One region of the Streptomyces sp. AK010 genome, then DNA from elsewhere that is predicted to be linked to it. Evidence: riboswitches for the same ligand, from Rfam matches in the RefSeq annotation. Region 1 holds a riboswitch; each other region holds the start of a gene.

The links. A riboswitch is a leader RNA that binds a small molecule or an ion and turns the genes downstream of it on or off. The one in region 1 is predicted to bind cyclic di-AMP.
Region 2: linked by a shared signal. The riboswitch ahead of HDC93_RS28235 (M23 family metallopeptidase) and the one ahead of HDC93_RS06165 (M23 family metallopeptidase) in region 1 are both predicted to bind cyclic di-AMP.
Region 3: linked by a shared signal. The riboswitch ahead of HDC93_RS01200 (LysM peptidoglycan-binding domain-containing M23 family metallopeptidase) and the one ahead of HDC93_RS06165 (M23 family metallopeptidase) in region 1 are both predicted to bind cyclic di-AMP.
Region 4: linked by a shared signal. The riboswitch ahead of HDC93_RS05700 (transglycosylase family protein) and the one ahead of HDC93_RS06165 (M23 family metallopeptidase) in region 1 are both predicted to bind cyclic di-AMP.

The regions. Positions count from the first base shown of each region.
Region 1 is NZ_JACHCX010000003.1:18,726-22,857, forward strand. It holds gene HDC93_RS06160 (aldo/keto reductase) at 1-281, opposite strand, end outside; gene HDC93_RS06165 (M23 family metallopeptidase) at 613-1,653, opposite strand; cyclic di-AMP (ydaO/yuaA leader) riboswitch at 1,665-1,821, opposite strand; tRNA gene HDC93_RS06170 (tRNA-Met) at 2,110-2,183, opposite strand; gene HDC93_RS06175 (dihydrofolate reductase family protein) at 2,249-3,379, opposite strand; gene HDC93_RS06180 (MarR family winged helix-turn-helix transcriptional regulator) at 3,456-3,971, shown strand; gene ribA (GTP cyclohydrolase II) at 4,104-4,132, shown strand, end outside.
Region 2 is NZ_JACHCX010000017.1:62,368-66,499, forward strand. It holds gene HDC93_RS28230 (GntR family transcriptional regulator) at 1-688, opposite strand, end outside; gene HDC93_RS28235 (M23 family metallopeptidase) at 879-1,670, opposite strand; cyclic di-AMP (ydaO/yuaA leader) riboswitch at 1,683-1,847, opposite strand; gene HDC93_RS28240 (pitrilysin family protein) at 2,051-3,439, opposite strand; gene HDC93_RS28245 (pitrilysin family protein) at 3,436-4,132, opposite strand, start outside.
Region 3 is NZ_JACHCX010000001.1:248,781-252,912, forward strand. It holds gene HDC93_RS01190 (SGNH/GDSL hydrolase family protein) at 1-260, opposite strand, end outside; gene HDC93_RS01195 (DUF6250 domain-containing protein) at 406-1,122, opposite strand; gene HDC93_RS01200 (LysM peptidoglycan-binding domain-containing M23 family metallopeptidase) at 1,334-2,248, opposite strand; cyclic di-AMP (ydaO/yuaA leader) riboswitch at 2,253-2,414, opposite strand; gene HDC93_RS01205 (alpha-galactosidase) at 2,725-4,132, opposite strand, start outside.
Region 4 is NZ_JACHCX010000002.1:516,676-520,807, reverse strand. It holds gene eno (phosphopyruvate hydratase) at 30-1,310, opposite strand; gene HDC93_RS05700 (transglycosylase family protein) at 1,597-2,286, opposite strand; cyclic di-AMP (ydaO/yuaA leader) riboswitch at 2,290-2,456, opposite strand; gene HDC93_RS05695 (transglycosylase family protein) at 2,685-3,647, opposite strand; gene HDC93_RS05690 (cytochrome P450) at 3,769-4,132, opposite strand, start outside.

The DNA.
Region 1 (4,132 bases):
TCGGGGTGCTGGCTGACCTTCGTGGCGACGACGACGTCGGAGCGGTTGCCGCGTGCCTCGAGCCACCTGCCGAGGATGGTCTCGGACTCACCGCCCTGGTTGCCGTCGACCCACGCCGAGTAGACGTCGGCGGTGTCGACGAAGTTGCCGCCGGCGGCGGTGTAGGCGTCGAGGACGGCGAACGAACGGTCCTGGTCGGCGGTCCAGCCGAAGACGTTGCCGCCGAGGGCGAGGGGGAAGACCTCGAGGTCGGAAGTACCGAGCTTGCGAAGAGACGTCATGCTCGGTGTCAACGACCGCGCAGGAACGCCTCATTCCGCAACGGACGCAAAACTCCCGTAAACACCCCGCCCCGCCCCGCGATGCCGCGCCACGCGACGCCACACGACGCGACGCCACACGACGCGACGCCACACGACGCGACGCCACGCCACGCCACACGACGCGACGCCACACGACGCCACGCCACGCCACGCGACGCCACGCCACGCGACGCCACGCCACACGGCGCGACGCCAGGCCACACGACGCCACGCAGCACCGCAAAGCCGACGGCCCTGACGTCGGGGGGTCGTCGTCAGGGCCGCCGATGCTTCAACGAACGTGCGCTGCTTACGGAGTCAGTCCCTTGCCCCGCAGCCAGGCCATCGGGTCGATGCCACTGGCGGAGCCACCGGAGTGGACCTCGAGGTGCAGATGCGCCCCGGTGACGTTGCCGGTGGCGCCCACGCGGCCGATGACGTCGCCGGTGCTGACCTTCTGGCCGACGCTGACGCCGATGGAGGACTGGTGCGCGTACCAGATCTCGGTGCCGTCATCGAGGGTGAGGACGGTCTTGTAGCCGTAGGAGCCGTTCCAGCCCGCCTCGGTGATGGTGCCGCTGTGCACGGCCTTGATCGGCGTGCCCGTGGGGGCGGCGAAGTCGAGGCCGGTGTGATAGCCGGAGGACCAGTAGGCGCCGGCCTGGCCGAACGTCGAGGTGAGGGTGTACGAGGAGGTCGGCAGCGTGAACTGCTTGGCGAGGGCGGCGAGCCGCTCGGCCTCGGCCTTCTTCCTCGCCTCTTCCTCGGCCTTCCGCTTGGCCTCGGCGGCCTTGGCCTTGGCTTCCTTCTCCGCCTTGGCGACCGCGTCCTTGGCCGCCTTCTCGGCGGCGGCCGCGGCGTCCTCGGCGGCCTTGGTCTCGATCTGTTCCTGCTGGTGCTCGACCTGGGCCATGATCCGGGCACGCAGCGCGTCACCGGCGCCGGCGCGGGCGCCGGAGGTGCCCTCCGCGGTGTCCGCGGTGGCGGTGCCGAGGCCGCTGAGCGGGGTGGCGGAACCTTCGGGGGTGTCGTCGTCCGAGATGAGGGAACCCACCGAGGGCAGGTCCGGCACGGAGATGGACACCGGGGGCTTGCCGGTCTGGGCGCTGGCCATGCCGCCGGCACCCACGGCGGCTATGACGCCGACGCCCAGGACGGTGGAGCTGCGGGCGAGACCTCCGCCGCGCTGCTTGGTGACGCGATGCCGGCCGCGGACGGGACGGATGGACTCCTCGGTGGGGTTCCACTCCTGGAACGGGCCCTCGTCGGTGCGCTGGCCGCCGAAGCCGAAGGTGTCGTTCTCGCGCTTCGGCGCGTACGGGGCCGCGGGGGCAGGCCGGTTGGACGCCACGTGGGCGTACTCCTTTCCTTCCTTCTCGCCTACCGGGTTAGCTGACGGGTTCGGAGCAGGAAGGTCTCCTACGCGCGTATACCTGCCGTGCTTCCACGGTGGTATCCGCCCGATTCACCCCAAGTGGTGGTTCCCCGGTTCCCTTTCGGGATTCGGCGCGTGCGCACGGAGCCGCCTTCTGTGACGGCTGGGACGACCGCGCTGCGTTATCGAACGTTAATGGAGGCGCGAGGGGTATTCCAGCGATTCCACTTGATCATTAACCTTTTTCGCGCGGACTTACCTGCCCTGACCGGCTTAAATCGGACGAGTTGGCCGCGCCGCAAGTGACTGACGGGTTTTGACAGTGTGTCAGTTGTTATGCGGAACGGGGTGATTCGCTCACCGAACGTGATCAGGTGTCGGGAAACGCACCGAGGGCCGGAACCCTTTCGGATTCCGGCCCTCGGCCTTCAGTAGCGGGGACAGGATTTGAACCTGCGACCTCTGGGTTATGAGCCCAGCGAGCTACCGAGCTGCTCCACCCCGCGTCGTTGTGTCACCAGTGTACGTCATCCGCGGGACCACTCGCGCACACCCACCGGCCGGGCCGTGCTCAGCCCGGCAGATGACGGTTCGGGGCCTTGGCCCGCTCCTCGTGTTCCGGGAGGACGACGACCTCCACCCCCTCGGCCGCGAGGAGACCGCTGCCGTCGGCGTCGGTCACGAAGGTGTCCGGCTCGCGCCAGGCCGTGACGACCCGCCGTACGCCCGCGTCGAGGATCAGCCGAGCGCAGGGAGCTGGGCGCGAGGCGCGGCGGGCGCACGGCTCCAGGCTGCTGTACACCGTCGCGCCGGGCAGACGCGGGTCGGCCGGGTCGAGCTTGGCGAGGGCCGCCTCCTCGGCGTGCACGACCGGGTCGCCGGCCTCGCGGGAGTGGCCACGGGCCAGTTCCGTGCCGTCGGCGGCGACCACGACCGCGCCCACGCTGAACGCCGTGTCCGACGGCGGGCAGCGCTCGGCCAGTTCGCAGGCGAGGGCCAGCCAGTGATGGTCGGCGGCGATGGGGAGCCTGCCGGCGCCCGGGGCGGTCGGCTCGTAGCGCATCAGGACGACGTCCTCGATCTGCCGCGACTCCAGCAGCCGGAGCCGGCCGCCCTGGTAGCCGCCGGGGCCGAAAAGACGGGGGGCCCGGGGGTCGCCCACGAAGAGCGGGGCGAGGACCAGCTGGAGTTCGTCGGCGAGGCCCTGGGTGAGGAGCTGGGTGTGGATCAGGCCGCCGCCCTCGACCATGAGCCGTCCCACGCCCCGGACGTCGTGCAGGTGCGTGAGCAGCCGCCGCCAGTCGAGGTCGGCGCCGAGCGGGACGACGTCCGTGGCCAGGCCCAGGGCGCGGGCGCGATCGGCGCCCTGGTCGGTCGTGTAGAGGAGCTTCTCGCCGCCGGTGTGCCAGAAACGGGCGTCCGGGTCGAGGTCGCCGGAGCCGCTGACGGTGACCTTGAGGGGATACTCGGGCTTGCCGGCGGCCGTGCGGGCGGCCCGGCGCTTCTGCGAGTTCACCAGCAGCCGCGGGTTGTCGGCGCGGATGGTGCCGGCGCCGACCAGGATCGCGTCGACGCCGGCCCGGACCTCGTCGACCCGGTCGAAGTCGGCGGGACCGGACAGGAGCAGCCGGTCGGGTCCGGTGTCGTCCAGGTAGCCGTCGAGGGAGACGGCGGCGGACAGCAGGACGTACGGGTGAGGCATCGGTGCTCCGCGGCTGGACGGGACGGCTGGACGGGACAGGCTTGGTTCAAGTTTTAAACAAACCTACACTGGCAGCATGACGACTCGCTGGCTCAGCCCCGACGAGCAGCGCGCCTGGCGCGCCTACATCGCCGCCTCGCTGCTCCTGGAGGACGCGATCGACCGGCAGCTCCAGCAGGACGCCGGCATGCCGCACCTGTACTACTCCATCCTGTCGGTCCTGTCGGAGTCCCCGGAACGGCGGCTGCGCATGACCGATCTCGCCGAGCGACTGAAGATCACGCGCAGCCGGCTGACGTACGCGGTCACGCGGCTGGAGAAGGACGGGATGCTGCGGCGCGAGGCCTGCCGCCACGACAAGCGGGGCAGCATCGCGGCGCTGACGGACGAGGGGTTCGCCGTGCTGGAGCGAGCGGCCCCCGGGCATGTCGAGACCGTGCGGAGCTTCCTGTTCGACCGGCTCAGCGAGGAGCAGGTGGGGCAGTTGGAGGAGATCTCCGCGGCGATCGCGCAGGGGCTCCAGGAGGACGGGACCCGGCCGGCGGCGGACGACGTGCCGTGGCGGCGGAGGTCGTCGTCGACCTGTTCGTGACGCGCGCCACACCGAGCCGGATTCTCATTGCTTCAAATTTGAAGCATGAGTAGGGTTCCGATCGTGAATCTGCTTCAAATCTGAAGCAGTACGGCTGTGCAGCCGAACAGGAACGGAACCCGGAGGCCCCGCATGCCCGACACCCCCGCCGTCATCGCCAC
Region 2 (4,132 bases), on a different contig from region 1:
GCGGGCTCGCTGTGTTTACGGGATGTTGCGAGTTCCTCACACGGTCGGCGCGTTCCTGGGCGGAGCCGAACCGCAGGCGGTGCGCGCCCTTGGCGCGCTCGGTGTGCAGCGCCGTGACCGCCCGCGCGCGCTCGCCGTCCCCGCGCGCCACCGCGTCCACGATCGCGCCGTGCTCGGTCCAGGACTCCACCGGGCTGGCCGGCGCCTCCACGGCGTACATCCAGGCGATCTTGTGGCGGAGCTGGGTGAGCATCGAGGTCAGCGCGGGGCTGCCGGAGGCCTGGGCGAGCGTCTCGTGGAACCAGCCGCCGAGAGAGCGCAGGTCGTCACTGTTCCCGCGGCGGGCCCGCTCCTGGCCCAGCCGGACGAGGCCGCGCAGGACCTTCAGATGCGCCTCGGTGCGGCGCTGGGCGGCGCGGGCCGCACCGAGCGGCTCCAGCAGCATGCGCATCTCCAGCAGGTCGCCGGCCTCCTGCTCGGTGGGTTCCGCCACGCACGCGCCCGCGTGCCGGCGGGTCACCACGAAACCCTCGGCCTCGAGCGTGCGCAGCGCCTCCCGGACGGGCACCCGCGAGACGCCGTAGCGGCGTGCGAGGAGTTCCTCGGTGAGCCGGCTGCCGCGTGCGTGGACACCCGCGACGATGTCGTCCCGGATGGCCGTGCACACCGAGTGCGCGGGAATACGCATGACCGACCTCCGCTTAATCCCCGTGAAACGCCGACGAGCGGCGTGCGTTCCGTGACTCTATTGCAATGAGCCGGAATTTCCGACGGCAGGCGACAATCCATGGATATTTTTTGGACAGCGGGGGGCCGTAAACGGCGAAAAGCCCCGGCTCGGGGAGCCGGGGCTTTCGGGGGAAGCGGAGAGGTTGCGGTCAGACACTCACGCCGTGCGAGCGGAGGTAGGCGACCGGGTCGATGTCCGAGCCGTACTCGGGGCTGGTGCGGGCCTCGAAGTGCAGGTGCGGGCCGGTGACGTTGCCGGTCGCGCCGGACAGGGCGATCTGCTGGCCCGGGGTGACCTGCTGGCCCACCGAGACGCCGATGGAGGACAGGTGACCGTACTGGGTGTACGTCCCGTCGTTCATCTTGATCACGACCTGGTTGCCGTAGGAGCCGCCCCAGCCGGCCTCGACGACGGTGCCCGCGCCGACCGCGTGGACGGAGGTGCCGCTGGCGGCGTGGAAGTCGACGCCGGTGTGGCTGCCGGAGGACCACAGACCGCTGCTGGCCTTGTAGCTGGTGGAGACGTACGAGCCGGAGATCGGGGGCACGAAGGAGTTGAGGCGCTTGCGCTCGGCCTCGCGGGCGGCGCGCTCCTTGGCCTCGCGGGCCTTCTCGGCCGCCTCCTTGGCCCGCTCGGCGAGTTCGGCGGCCCGCTTGCGGGCGGCCTCCTCGGCCTTCTGCTTGGCGGCGGCCTCGTCGGCGGCGTGCTGCTGCGCGAGCGCCTGGGCGTCGATCTGCTGGGCCACGGTGTCGCCCATGGTGATGACGACCGGCGTGAGGCCGGTCTGCTCGGCGCTGGGCTCGGCGGCGAAGGCAGCGGGGGCCGCCACGGTGCCGATCACGCCGGTGGTGGCGAGGGCCGCGACGCCCGCCGCGCGGGCGGTGGAGCGCTGCATCCTGCTGGGACGACGGTGCTTCCCGGTGGCGCGAGTGAACGCCATGTGGTGGCTGGTCCTTTCCTTCCCTCTCGCCTACCGGGTTAGCTGACGGGTTCGGAGCAGGAAGGTCTCCTACGGACTCCCTCGCGACTCGCGCGGGCGCCCGATTCACCCCAGGGACTGCGATGGGTCCCCGGCTCCCCTGGCTCGCGCCGTACGGGGACTCGGCGATGACTGTCCGGTGCCGCGGGTGCGGCGCACTACCTGACGAACAGCCCGGATGACGCTAAGCGGCGCCACTTTCAATTCCCAAACGAAACCCGGCTTTTGTAGCGCATCCCACAGGGCAGACAGGCAACTCCCATCCCAATTCGGGCATACAGGGGCCCTGGTGCCTTTGAAGACAAACCAGGGCCCCTGAGCGCGTGTCGTTCCGCGTGCCGCTACTCGGCGGCGACGACGGTGACTTCGCCGATGCCGAGGGCCTCGACCGGCGCCTTGATCTGCGCCGCGTCACCGACGAGGACGGTCACCAGACGGTCCACCGGGAAGGCGCTCACGGCCGCCGCGGTGGCCTCCACGGTGCCGGTCGCGGCGAGCTGCCGGTACAGCGTGGCCTGGTAGTCGTCGGGGAGGTGCTGCTCGACCTGGTCGGCCAGCGTGCTCGCGACGGCCGCCGCCGTCTCGTACTTCAGCGGCGCCACACCCACCAGGTTCTGCACGGCGACGTCCCGCTCGGCGTCGGTCAGTCCCTCGGCGGCGAGGGTGCGCAGCACCGTCCAGAGGTCCTGGAGGGCGGGACCGGTGTTGGGGGTGTCGACGGAGCCGCTTATGGCGAGCATCGCGGCACCCGTGCCGTCCGGGGCGGACCTGAGGACCTGGCCGAACGCCCGTACGCCGTAGGTGTAGCCCTTCTCCTCGCGCAGGACACGGTCCAGGCGGGAGGTGAGGGTGCCGCCGAGGCAGTACGTGCCGAGCACCTGCGCGGGCCATACGCGGTCGTGCCGGTCCGGCCCGATCCGGCCGATCAGCAGCTGCGTCTGGACGGCGCCCGGGCGGTCCACGATGACGACCCGGCCAGTGTCGTCGGCGGTGACCGGAGGCACGGGACGTGGCTCGGCCGAGGAGCCCGTCCAGGCGCCCAGCGTGTCCCCGAGCAGGGCGTCCAGATCGATGCCGGTGAGGTCGCCGACGACCACGACGGTGGCCGTGGCGGGGCGGACGTGCTTCTCGTAGAAGGCGCGTACAGCCGCGGAGTCGATGGCGGCGACGGTCTCCTCGCTGCCCTGCCGGGGCCGCGACATGCGCGCGTCCGCCGGGAACAGCTCCTTGGAGAGCTCCTTGGCGCCGCGGCGGGAGGGGTTGGCCAACTCGTGCGGGATCTCGTCGAGGCGGTTGTTGACCAGCCGCTCGACCTCGCTGTCGGCGAAGGCGGGCGCCCTCAGGGCGTCGGCGATCAGACCCAGGCCCTTGGTGAGCCGGGAGGCGGGCACCTCCAGGCTGAGCCGGACACCGGGGTGGTCGGCGTGCGCGTCGAGGGTGGCACCGGCGCGCTCCAGTTCCGCGGCGAAATCCTCGGCGGAGTGCTTGTCGGTGCCCTCGGAGAAGGCCCGGGCCATGATCGTGGCCACACCGTCGAGTCCGGCCGGCTCGGCTTCCAAGGGGGCGTCCAGCAGCACCTCCACGGCGACGACCTGCTGGCCGGGACGATGGCAGCGCAGCACCGTCAGGCCGTTGTCGAGCGTGCCGCGCTCGGGGGCCGGGAAGGCCCACGGCCGGGCGTCGCCCGCCTGCGGCCGGGGGTGGAAGTCCATCGTGGCGAGCTCGGTCACTTGGCCGCCTCCTCGTTCTCGTCGGCCGCGGCTGCGGTGTCGTCGGTGGTGCCGGCGGTCTCGTCGGCGACGGGCTCGTAGACGAGCACCGCGCGGTTGTCGGGTCGCAGGCGGGCCTTGGCGACCTCCTGGACCTCCTCGGCCGTGATCTCCAGCACGCGCTGGACGGCGGTCAGGGCGAGCTGCGGGTCGCCGAAGAGCACGGCGTACCGGCACAGTTCGTCGGCGCGGCCCGCGACCGTACCGAGCCGGTCCAGCCACTCGCGCTCCAACTGGGCCTGGGCGCGCTCCATCTCCTCGGGCGTGGGGCCCTCCTCGGCGAACCGGGCGAGCTCCTCGTCGATGGCGGTCTCGATGACCGGAACCTCCACGTCACCGGACGTCTTCACGTCCAGCCACCCCAGGGAGGGCGCCCCGGCGAGCCGCAGCAGGCCGAAGCCGGCCGCCACGGCCGTACGGTCGCGGCGCACGAGCCGGTTGTAGAGGCGGGAGGACTCGCCGCCGCCGAGGACGGTGAGGGCCAGGTCGGCCGCGTCGCACGCGCGCGTGCCGTCGTGCGGCAGCCGGTAGGCGGCCATCAGGGCGCGGGCCGGGACGTCCTCCTCGACGATCTCGCGCAGCTGCTCGCCGATGGTCTCCGGAAGCGCCCCGTCGCGCGGGGCGGGCTTGCCGTCGTGACCGGGGATGGAGCCG
Region 3 (4,132 bases), on a different contig from region 1:
CGGATGATGTCGTTGCCCCCGGCACAGAACGAGACGAGGTCCGGGGCCATCTCCACGGCCCGCGGAACCTGGTCCGCCACGATCTGGTCGAGGAGCTTTCCGCGTACGGCGAGATTGGTGTACTGGAAGTCGCCCTCGGGCCTGCGGTCGGCGAGCAGGACGGCGAACCGGTCGGCCCAGCCGACGAACGCGCCGTCGGGGCCGGGATCACCGACGCCCTCGGTGAAGCTGTCCCCCAGCGCCACGTACGACCCGATCACTGCTCTGCTGTCACTCTTCGAATCGTCTGCCACAACCGCTCATGATTCACCTTCGAATGTGACCTACGCGACCGTAGGAAAGGGTTGACGGGCGGTGAGATAAGCCACTCCTAAAGTGTTCGCCAACTTCGGAATACACCGCTGGTCAGGGCTGTTTCGGGGTGAGCCGCCAGACCCGGAACCCGCTGATCCGGAAATGGCTCCAGACGGTCCGGAAGGCGAAGTGCCCACTCGTGTACGGCTGCGGGTCGGTGTGGTCGAAGACGAGCCGGCCGTTGTTCCACCACTGGACCGTGGAGCCGTCGGAGACGATCCTGACCCGGTTCGGCTCGCCCGGGACGAGCAGCGGCTCGGTGTAGTCGAAGACCAGGGGGCGGACACCGGGTTCGCCGACGTAACGGCGCAGCCGGGTCGTGGTGTTGTGGTTGGCGCCGTAGCCCGCGTAGTACGTCGTGAGGTGGTCGTACTCGTCGAGGGCCCCGCCGCGTGGGGTCGCGAAGAGGTCGTGCGGGGAGCGGACGTCGGTCGCGTTCCAGAAGTTGTTGAGGTCCGAGACCCGGTCGTTGACCCCGCCCTCGGAGACAGGGATCGCGGTGTACTCGAGCAGGTACGGCCCTTCGAGCCGCTGCCTGAACCAGACGGTCGCGCCGCTCGGTACGTCGATCTCCAGGGTGCCCCGGGAGGCGGTGACGGTGCCGCCGCCTTGGAGTTCGGTCGCCCATTGCCCGAGGCCGTGGCAGAAGTCGTCGTGGGCGATGAGGCTGCGCCGGCGGGTCGCGGCGTGCGCGGTGGCCGTGGGGGCGAGGGCCGCCAGGGCGGCTCCGGCGGCCAGGGCTCCGAACGCCCTGCGGGTGGTCGGCACGGTGACACAGCTCCTCGGGGTCGGCCGGGAAGGCTCGGGAAAGCGCTTGCACCCCGGCCGGATCACTCTGCCCCAACTGCCGCCGCCTGTCGATCCCTCGGGGTGACGGGCGGCCCTTCTCGGTGATAGGCGCCCGCACGCACCGAAGGCCGGACCCGGGGATCGGGGTCCGGCCTTCGGAGGCGTGTCAGGCAGGTGGTCGTGCGGTCGGTCAGCCGACGGAGACGCCGTGCGAGCGCAGGAAGGCGACCGGGTCGACGTCGGAACCGTAGTCCGGCGTGGTGCGGATCTCGAAGTGCAGGTGCGGTCCGGTCACGTTGCCGGTGGCGCCCGACAGGCCGACCTGCTGCCCGGCCGTCACAGTCTGGCCGGCCGAGACGGAGAGCTGGGACAGGTGGGCGTACTGGGCGTAGTGGCCGTCGTTCAGCTTGATGACGACCTGGTTGCCGTACGCGCCGCCCCAGCCGGCGGAGACGACCTCGCCCGCACCGACGGCCTTGAGGGAGGTGCCGGTCGGAACGACGAAGTCGACACCGGTGTGGTAGCCGCTGGACCACATGCTGCCGGACATGTGGTACGGGGTGCCGACGGTGGCACCGTCCACCGGGAGGGTGTAGCCGCTGGAGTTGCTCTCGGCCGCGGGCTTGGCGGCGGCCGGCTTGGCGGCGGTCTCCGCCTTCGGGGCCGACTCGACAGCGGACGACTTCTGGGCCGAGGCCTTCGGAGCCGCCGGGGCCGAGGCCTTCGGCGCGCTCGCGGCCTTCTTGCCGATCGACAGCTTCAGGCCCGGGTGGATCAGCGACGGGTCGGAGCCGACGGCGTCGCGGTTGTCCGAGTAGAGCTTCTTCCAGCCGCCGCTGACGTTCTGGTCGTCGGCGATCTTCGCGAGATAGTCGCCGGCCTTCACGGTGTACGTGCGGGCGCCGTTGGCCTTTTCTGCGGCCTTCTTCCCGGCGGCCGGAGCGGACTGGACGGTCTTTTCGGGAGCCGACTGCGGGGTGGCGGCGTGGGCGCCGGCGGCCCCCATGAGCGGCAGGGCGAGGGCGGCCCCGCCGGTTCCGGCGACGGCGATGGAGCGGGTGAAACGCTGGGTCTTGGGACGGCGGTGCTTACCGTTCGCGGGCATGGCGAATTCCTCTCCGGCGCCTGCGAGGTGAGCTGTCGGGTGCGAGCTGGAGATGCCCGGCCGCGCCGTGGCGCGACTTAACCCCAAGCCGTTCCGGGAACCGGAACAGGCGTCTTACCTGTGGGTCCCCCGCTCCTGCCGTACGTCGGGTCAGTGTGTGCGGACTCCGGGCGGCGGCAGGATTAGGCGTCCGTCCGGATTGGTGTGGAACGTAAGCGACCGAGACGCAATGGGACAAGCTCGCGGTTGCGCGCGACGGTGTTTCCCCCTGACGCGTCGGCACAAACGCCGTCACCGAGCGTGGATTACCGATCTCCGGCATTCCTCAAGGGGCCTGAATAACGCCAGAATTACGTGAACACGGCGACAACACATCGTCACGAATATGACGATGGTCACGCACCCCGACCTCATCTCCTTTACGATCGGGGCACGTTATCCCTTAGCGGCCCAAGCTCCCTATTCGGACAGAACGACTACTTCCGCTTAAGTCGGACGACCGCGGCATCCAAATCCCCGCGCAGACCGACGCGAAGTCCGTGATGCAGTAGTACGGCCCCTCGGTGAACTTCGCCCGTTTTGAGGCATTCGTACGAGGCTGACGGATCGAGGCCACGCAGCCGGAGCGCCGGCACGGGCTCGCCGTAGCGCTGCGCCTGGAGCCAGGCGAGGACGACGGCCTCGTCACCGAGGACGTACTGCACGGCACTGACCCCGCCCTCCGGGGGACGCAGCCGGTACAGGTCTCCGCGCTGTACCACGGACCGGATCTCCTTGTAGAGCGCCACCCACTCCCGCGCCTCGGCGAGCTCATCCTGTGTCCACCGCGTGAGGTCGCCGCCGACGCCGAGCACCCCGGCCATGGCGCTGACGAACCGGAACCGCAGGGAGCTGGCCCGCTGGTTGAGCATGGCGTTCGGGCTGTCGGTGACCCAGGCGGCCATGACCCGGGCCGGGTGGATCTGGCTGAAGCCGTGCTGGATGGCGAGCCGGTCCAGCGGGTCGGTGTTGTCCGAGGTCCACACCTGGTCCGTGCGGCTCAGCACGCCGAGGTCGATCCGGCCGCCGCCGCCCGAGCAGGACTCGAAGGCCACGCCCGGGTGGGCGGCCCGCAGCCGGTCCAGCAGGGCGTACAGGCCGTGCACGTGGTCGACCCACAGCCGCTGCGGGTAGGGGTCGTCCGGCCAGCCGGCGTCGGTGAAGCAGCGGTTGAAGTCCCACTTGACGTAGTCGACGGGAGCGCTGGAGAGAAGCCCGTCGAGCTGCTCCCAGAGGTACTCCCGGACGTCCTCGCGGGCGAGGTTGAGTACGAGCTGATTGCGGAATTCAGTCCGCTTTCGTCCTGGTTGGTACTGGACCCAGTCGGGGTGCGCGCGGTACAGGTCGCTGTCCGGGTTGACCATCTCGGGCTCGGCCCAGATCCCGAACTGCATGCCCAGGCCGTGCACATGGTCGGCGAGCGGCTGCAGCCCGCCCGGGAAGCGGTCGGGGTTGGGGGTCCAGTCGCCGAGTCCGGCCCGGTCGCTGGTGCGCGCCCCGAACCAGCCGTCGTCGACCACGAACAGCTCGACGCCCATGGCCGCGGCCCGCTCCGCGAGCGCCCGCTGCTGCTCCTCGGAGATGTCGAACTCCGTGGCCTCCCAGGAGTTGAACAGCACCGGCCGGTCCCGCTCGGCGTCCGGGACGACGTGCGCCCGCTGGTAGGCGTGCCAGGCGCGGCTGGCCCCGCCGAATCCGCCGTCGCTCCAGAGCCCGGCGAAGACGGGGGTCGTGTACGACTCCCCCGTGCCCAGCATCAGCAGGCCCGAGTCGTCGTGGCCGGCGCCGCCGGTGATCTGCACGCGCGCGTCCGGCAGCTGGGCCACGGCGATGCGCCACGACCCG
Region 4 (4,132 bases), on a different contig from region 1:
CGACTGGCTTAGGCTTGACCCGCCGAGGTTCAGCCCTTGAAGCGCGGGAAGGCGCTGCGGCCGGCGTAGACCGCGGCGTCGTCGAGGATCTCCTCGATGCGCAGCAGCTGGTTGTACTTGGCGACGCGCTCGGAGCGGGCCGGGGCGCCGGTCTTGATCTGGCCGCAGTTGGTGGCGACGGCCAGGTCGGCGATGGTGACGTCCTCGGTCTCGCCGGAGCGGTGCGACATCATGCACTTGAAGCCGTTGCGCTGGGCCAGCTCGACGGCGTCCAGCGTCTCGGTGAGCGAGCCGATCTGGTTGACCTTGACCAGGAGCGCGTTGGCCGCGCCCTCCTCGATGCCGCGGGCGAGGCGCTCGGGGTTGGTGACGAACAGGTCGTCACCGACGAGCTGGACCTTGTCACCGAGCTTGGCGGTGATGGTCTTCCAGCCCTCCCAGTCGTCCTCGAACAGCGGGTCCTCGATGGAGACGAGCGGGTACGCGTCGACGAGCTCCGCGTAGTACTCGGTCATCTCGGCCGCCGAGCGCTGCTTGCCCTCGAAGGTGTAGACGCCGTCCTTGTAGAACTCGGAGGCGGCGACGTCGAGCGCCAGGGCGATCTGCTCGCCGGGGGTGTAGCCGGCTTCCTTGACGGCCTCGAGGATGAGGTCGAGGGCCTCGCGGTTGGAGCCGAGGTTCGGGGCGAAGCCGCCCTCGTCGCCGAGGCCGGTGGCCAGGCCCTTGCTCTTCAGGACCTTCTTCAGCGTGTGGTAGACCTCGGCACCCCAGCGCAGGGCCTCGGAGAAGGACTCCGCGCCGATCGGGGCAATCATGAACTCCTGGATGTCCACGTTGGAGTCGGCGTGCGAGCCGCCGTTCAGGATGTTCATCATCGGCACCGGCAGCAGGTGCGCGTTGGGGCCGCCCAGGTAGCGGAACAGCGGCAGGTCGCTGGCCTCGGAGGCGGCGTGGGCGACGGCGAGCGAGACGCCGAGGATGGCGTTGGCGCCGAGGGAGCCCTTGTTGTCGGTGGCGTCCAGGTCGAACATCGCCTGGTCGATCAGGCGCTGCTCGGTGGCGTCATAGCCGACCAGCTCCGGGCCGATCTGCTCGATGACCGCGAGGACGGCCTTCTCCACACCCTTGCCGAGGTAGCGGTTCGAGTCGCCGTCGCGGAGCTCGATGGCCTCGAAGGCGCCCGTGGAGGCGCCGGACGGGACGGCGGCACGACCGGTGCTGCCGTCGTCGAGGCCGACCTCGACCTCGACCGTGGGGTTGCCTCGGGAGTCCAGGATTTCCCGGGCTACGACGACGTCGATGGACGGCACGAGCATCTCCTTCTTATGTGACGCGGTGACGCGGGTCGCGTGGACCCGGCGAGGTGCGGGCCCGGTGGCTCGCGACATGAGCCTAACCGGCTCGGAGCGATCGGCCACCGGGTCGCCCACCCCATGGACAGAACCGAGAGTAAATTGTTTCCGAACGGAACAAAGCCGGTCGCCGAAAAGACCCCGCCCCGGTGCGTACGGGGGATGACGCACCGGGGCGGGGAGCCTGCGGACCCTGGGCGGGTCCGGGCGGGCCGGGACCCTGGCGGGCCCGGTGGGCCGCTGCTTACTTCAGGTGCAGCTGCTGGCCCGGGTAGATGAGGTCGGCATCGGTGACGATGTCCTTGTTCAGCTTGAAGAGCTTCTCCCAGCCGCCCTTGACCTTCTTGTCCTCGGCGATCGAGCTGAGGGTGTCACCCTTGACGACCTTGTACTCGCCGTCGCCCTTCTTGACCTTCTTGCCGGTCGGGGTGGTGACGGTCTTCTTGGCCGCCGGACGCTCGTCGGAGCGGGAGGCCGGCTGCTGGGTCTCGCGGGACTCGGTGCTCTGCTGGCTCTGCTCGGAGGAGCTGCCGGAGTCGCTCGAGGAGCCGCCGGTGTAGCCGGCGCTCGACAGGCCCTTGCCGCAGACCGGCCAGGCGCCCTTGCCCTGGCTCGCCAGGACCTTCTCGGCGACCTGGATCTGCTGGTCCTTGCTGGCCTGGTCGGCGGTCGAGGCGTACTGGGTGCCGCCGTACGCGGACCAGGTGGAGGCGGAGAACTGCAGACCGCCGTAGTAGCCGTTGCCGGTGTTGATGGACCAGTTGCCGCCGGACTCGCACTGGGCGACGGCGTCCCACTCGGAGGCCGTGGCGGCGGAGGCGTTGCCGGCCGCCATCAGCGGGGCGGCGACGGCGGCACCGGCGACACCCGCGACGGCGATGGCACGGGTGGCCTTGGACGGACGGCGGTGCTTGCCCTTGCTGGAAAACAGCATGGTGGATCCCCTCACCGACGCCTGCGAGGTGAGCTGTCGGGTTCGGGCCGGTTGAGTTGCCCGGCCGCGTCCCTCCCGGGACACGGCTTCACCCCAAGCCCTTCCGGCACAACTGTCCGGTCGGGCACCTACCTTGGGTCCCCCGCTCCTGCCTACGGCGCTTGACGCGACGACTGTTCCCGTACGGCCGCTGGCAGGATTCGGCGTTGCGGCAGCCGGGGCTCGCGGTGGCGAGCGGTCATGACCGTAGACACGCGATCCACGGAATTTCAAAGACGATCAGGGCTTCTGAGATCTATCTCTCACGGGCCGCAAACAGGACATTAGCCGCGAAACATGACGCTAACTCGCGCCGTTCGAGGGCGACTTCCACCCCCGTTTCCGCACTGCCCGAACGGCTACTTCTCGCCCCCTTCGCCCTCCACCGTGAGCTTCTGACCGGGATGGATGAGGTTCGGGTCGGTACCGACGGCCTTCTCATTGCCGACGTAGAGCTCGTGCCATCCGCCGCTGACGTCAAGGGAGTCGGCGATGGACCAGAGACTGTCACCGACTCCCACGATGTAGTCGCCCTGGACGGCGTCGCCGGAGCCCTCGTCGCCGCGCGAGGCGTGACGGCCCGTGGACTCGTCCGAACGGCTGCTGTCGGACGGGAGGGATTCGTCGGCACTGGGGCCGCGGTGACGTCCGGAGCCGGTGTCGGTCAGCGCCGAGGACTCGTCACCCTCCCGCGACTTGCCGGACTCGCCGCTCTCGGGGGTGGCCGACGGGGAGCTGCCGGACCCCAGGTCCCGCGACGCGGAGTCGGTGGATTCAGGCGACTTGTCCGACTTGTTCTTTCCATCCTCCGTGTCCGACGTGTCGGACGGCGGCGGGGATGAGGAAGAGCTCGCGGAGGGCGACGACCCGAGCGAGTCGAGCAGGCCGGGCGAGTCCGTCGGAGCCGACGAGTCGGACGAACCGGACGCGCCGGAGTCCGAGTCCTTGCCCTGCTCGAGCCCGGAGAGCAGTCCGCAGGTGCGCCACGCGCCGACCCCCTGGTCGGCGAGGATTCTCTCGGCCACGGCTATCTGCTGGGAGCGGCTGGCCAGGTCGGCGCTCGCGGCGTAGTCGAGGCCGCCGTGGCTCTCCCAGTCCTCCTGGGACAACTGCAGGCCGCCGTAGTAGCCGTTGCCGCTGTTCTGGCTCCACGCGCCGCCGGTTTCGCAGTCCGCGACCCGGTCCCAGGTCGTGCCGTCGGCCGCACTGGCACCGGAGGCCCCGAGGAGCGGGATCGCGATGGCGGAGCCGGTCACTCCGGCCACCACGAGGAGAGCCGGAGCCTGGCGGGGGCGACGGTGCCGACCGTTCCCGGAGAGCATACGGAGACCTTTCGCGAGACAGCAGTGACCGACGCGGCGCGATTCCCCGCCGCGTTGATGGGTGAACGTATCGGCAGTCGATCACTTGTCACAAGTTCATGCCGCGCAGATCACGTGAAGATCACAGGTCTGATGTTTCGTCACCATCAGCCGGTGCTACCGGTGTGAACTCCACCGGCAGCGTGCGCAGCCCCCGCATGATGAGGCCGCCGCGCCACCGCAGCTCGGCCGGATCCGCGGCGAGCCGGAGGTCCGGGAGGCGGGTGAGCAGGGTCGAGAGCGCGGTCTGGCCCTCCAGACGGGCGAGCGGCGCGCCGAGGCAGTAGTGGATGCCGTGGCCGTAGCCGAGGTGCTGGTTGTCGCGGCGGGAGAGGTCCAGCACGTCCGGATCGGCGAACCGCTCCGGGTCCCGGTCCGCGGCGGCCAGGACCACGAGGACGGGGTCGCCGGCCTCGATGCGCTGCCCGCCGAGGGTGAGGGACTGC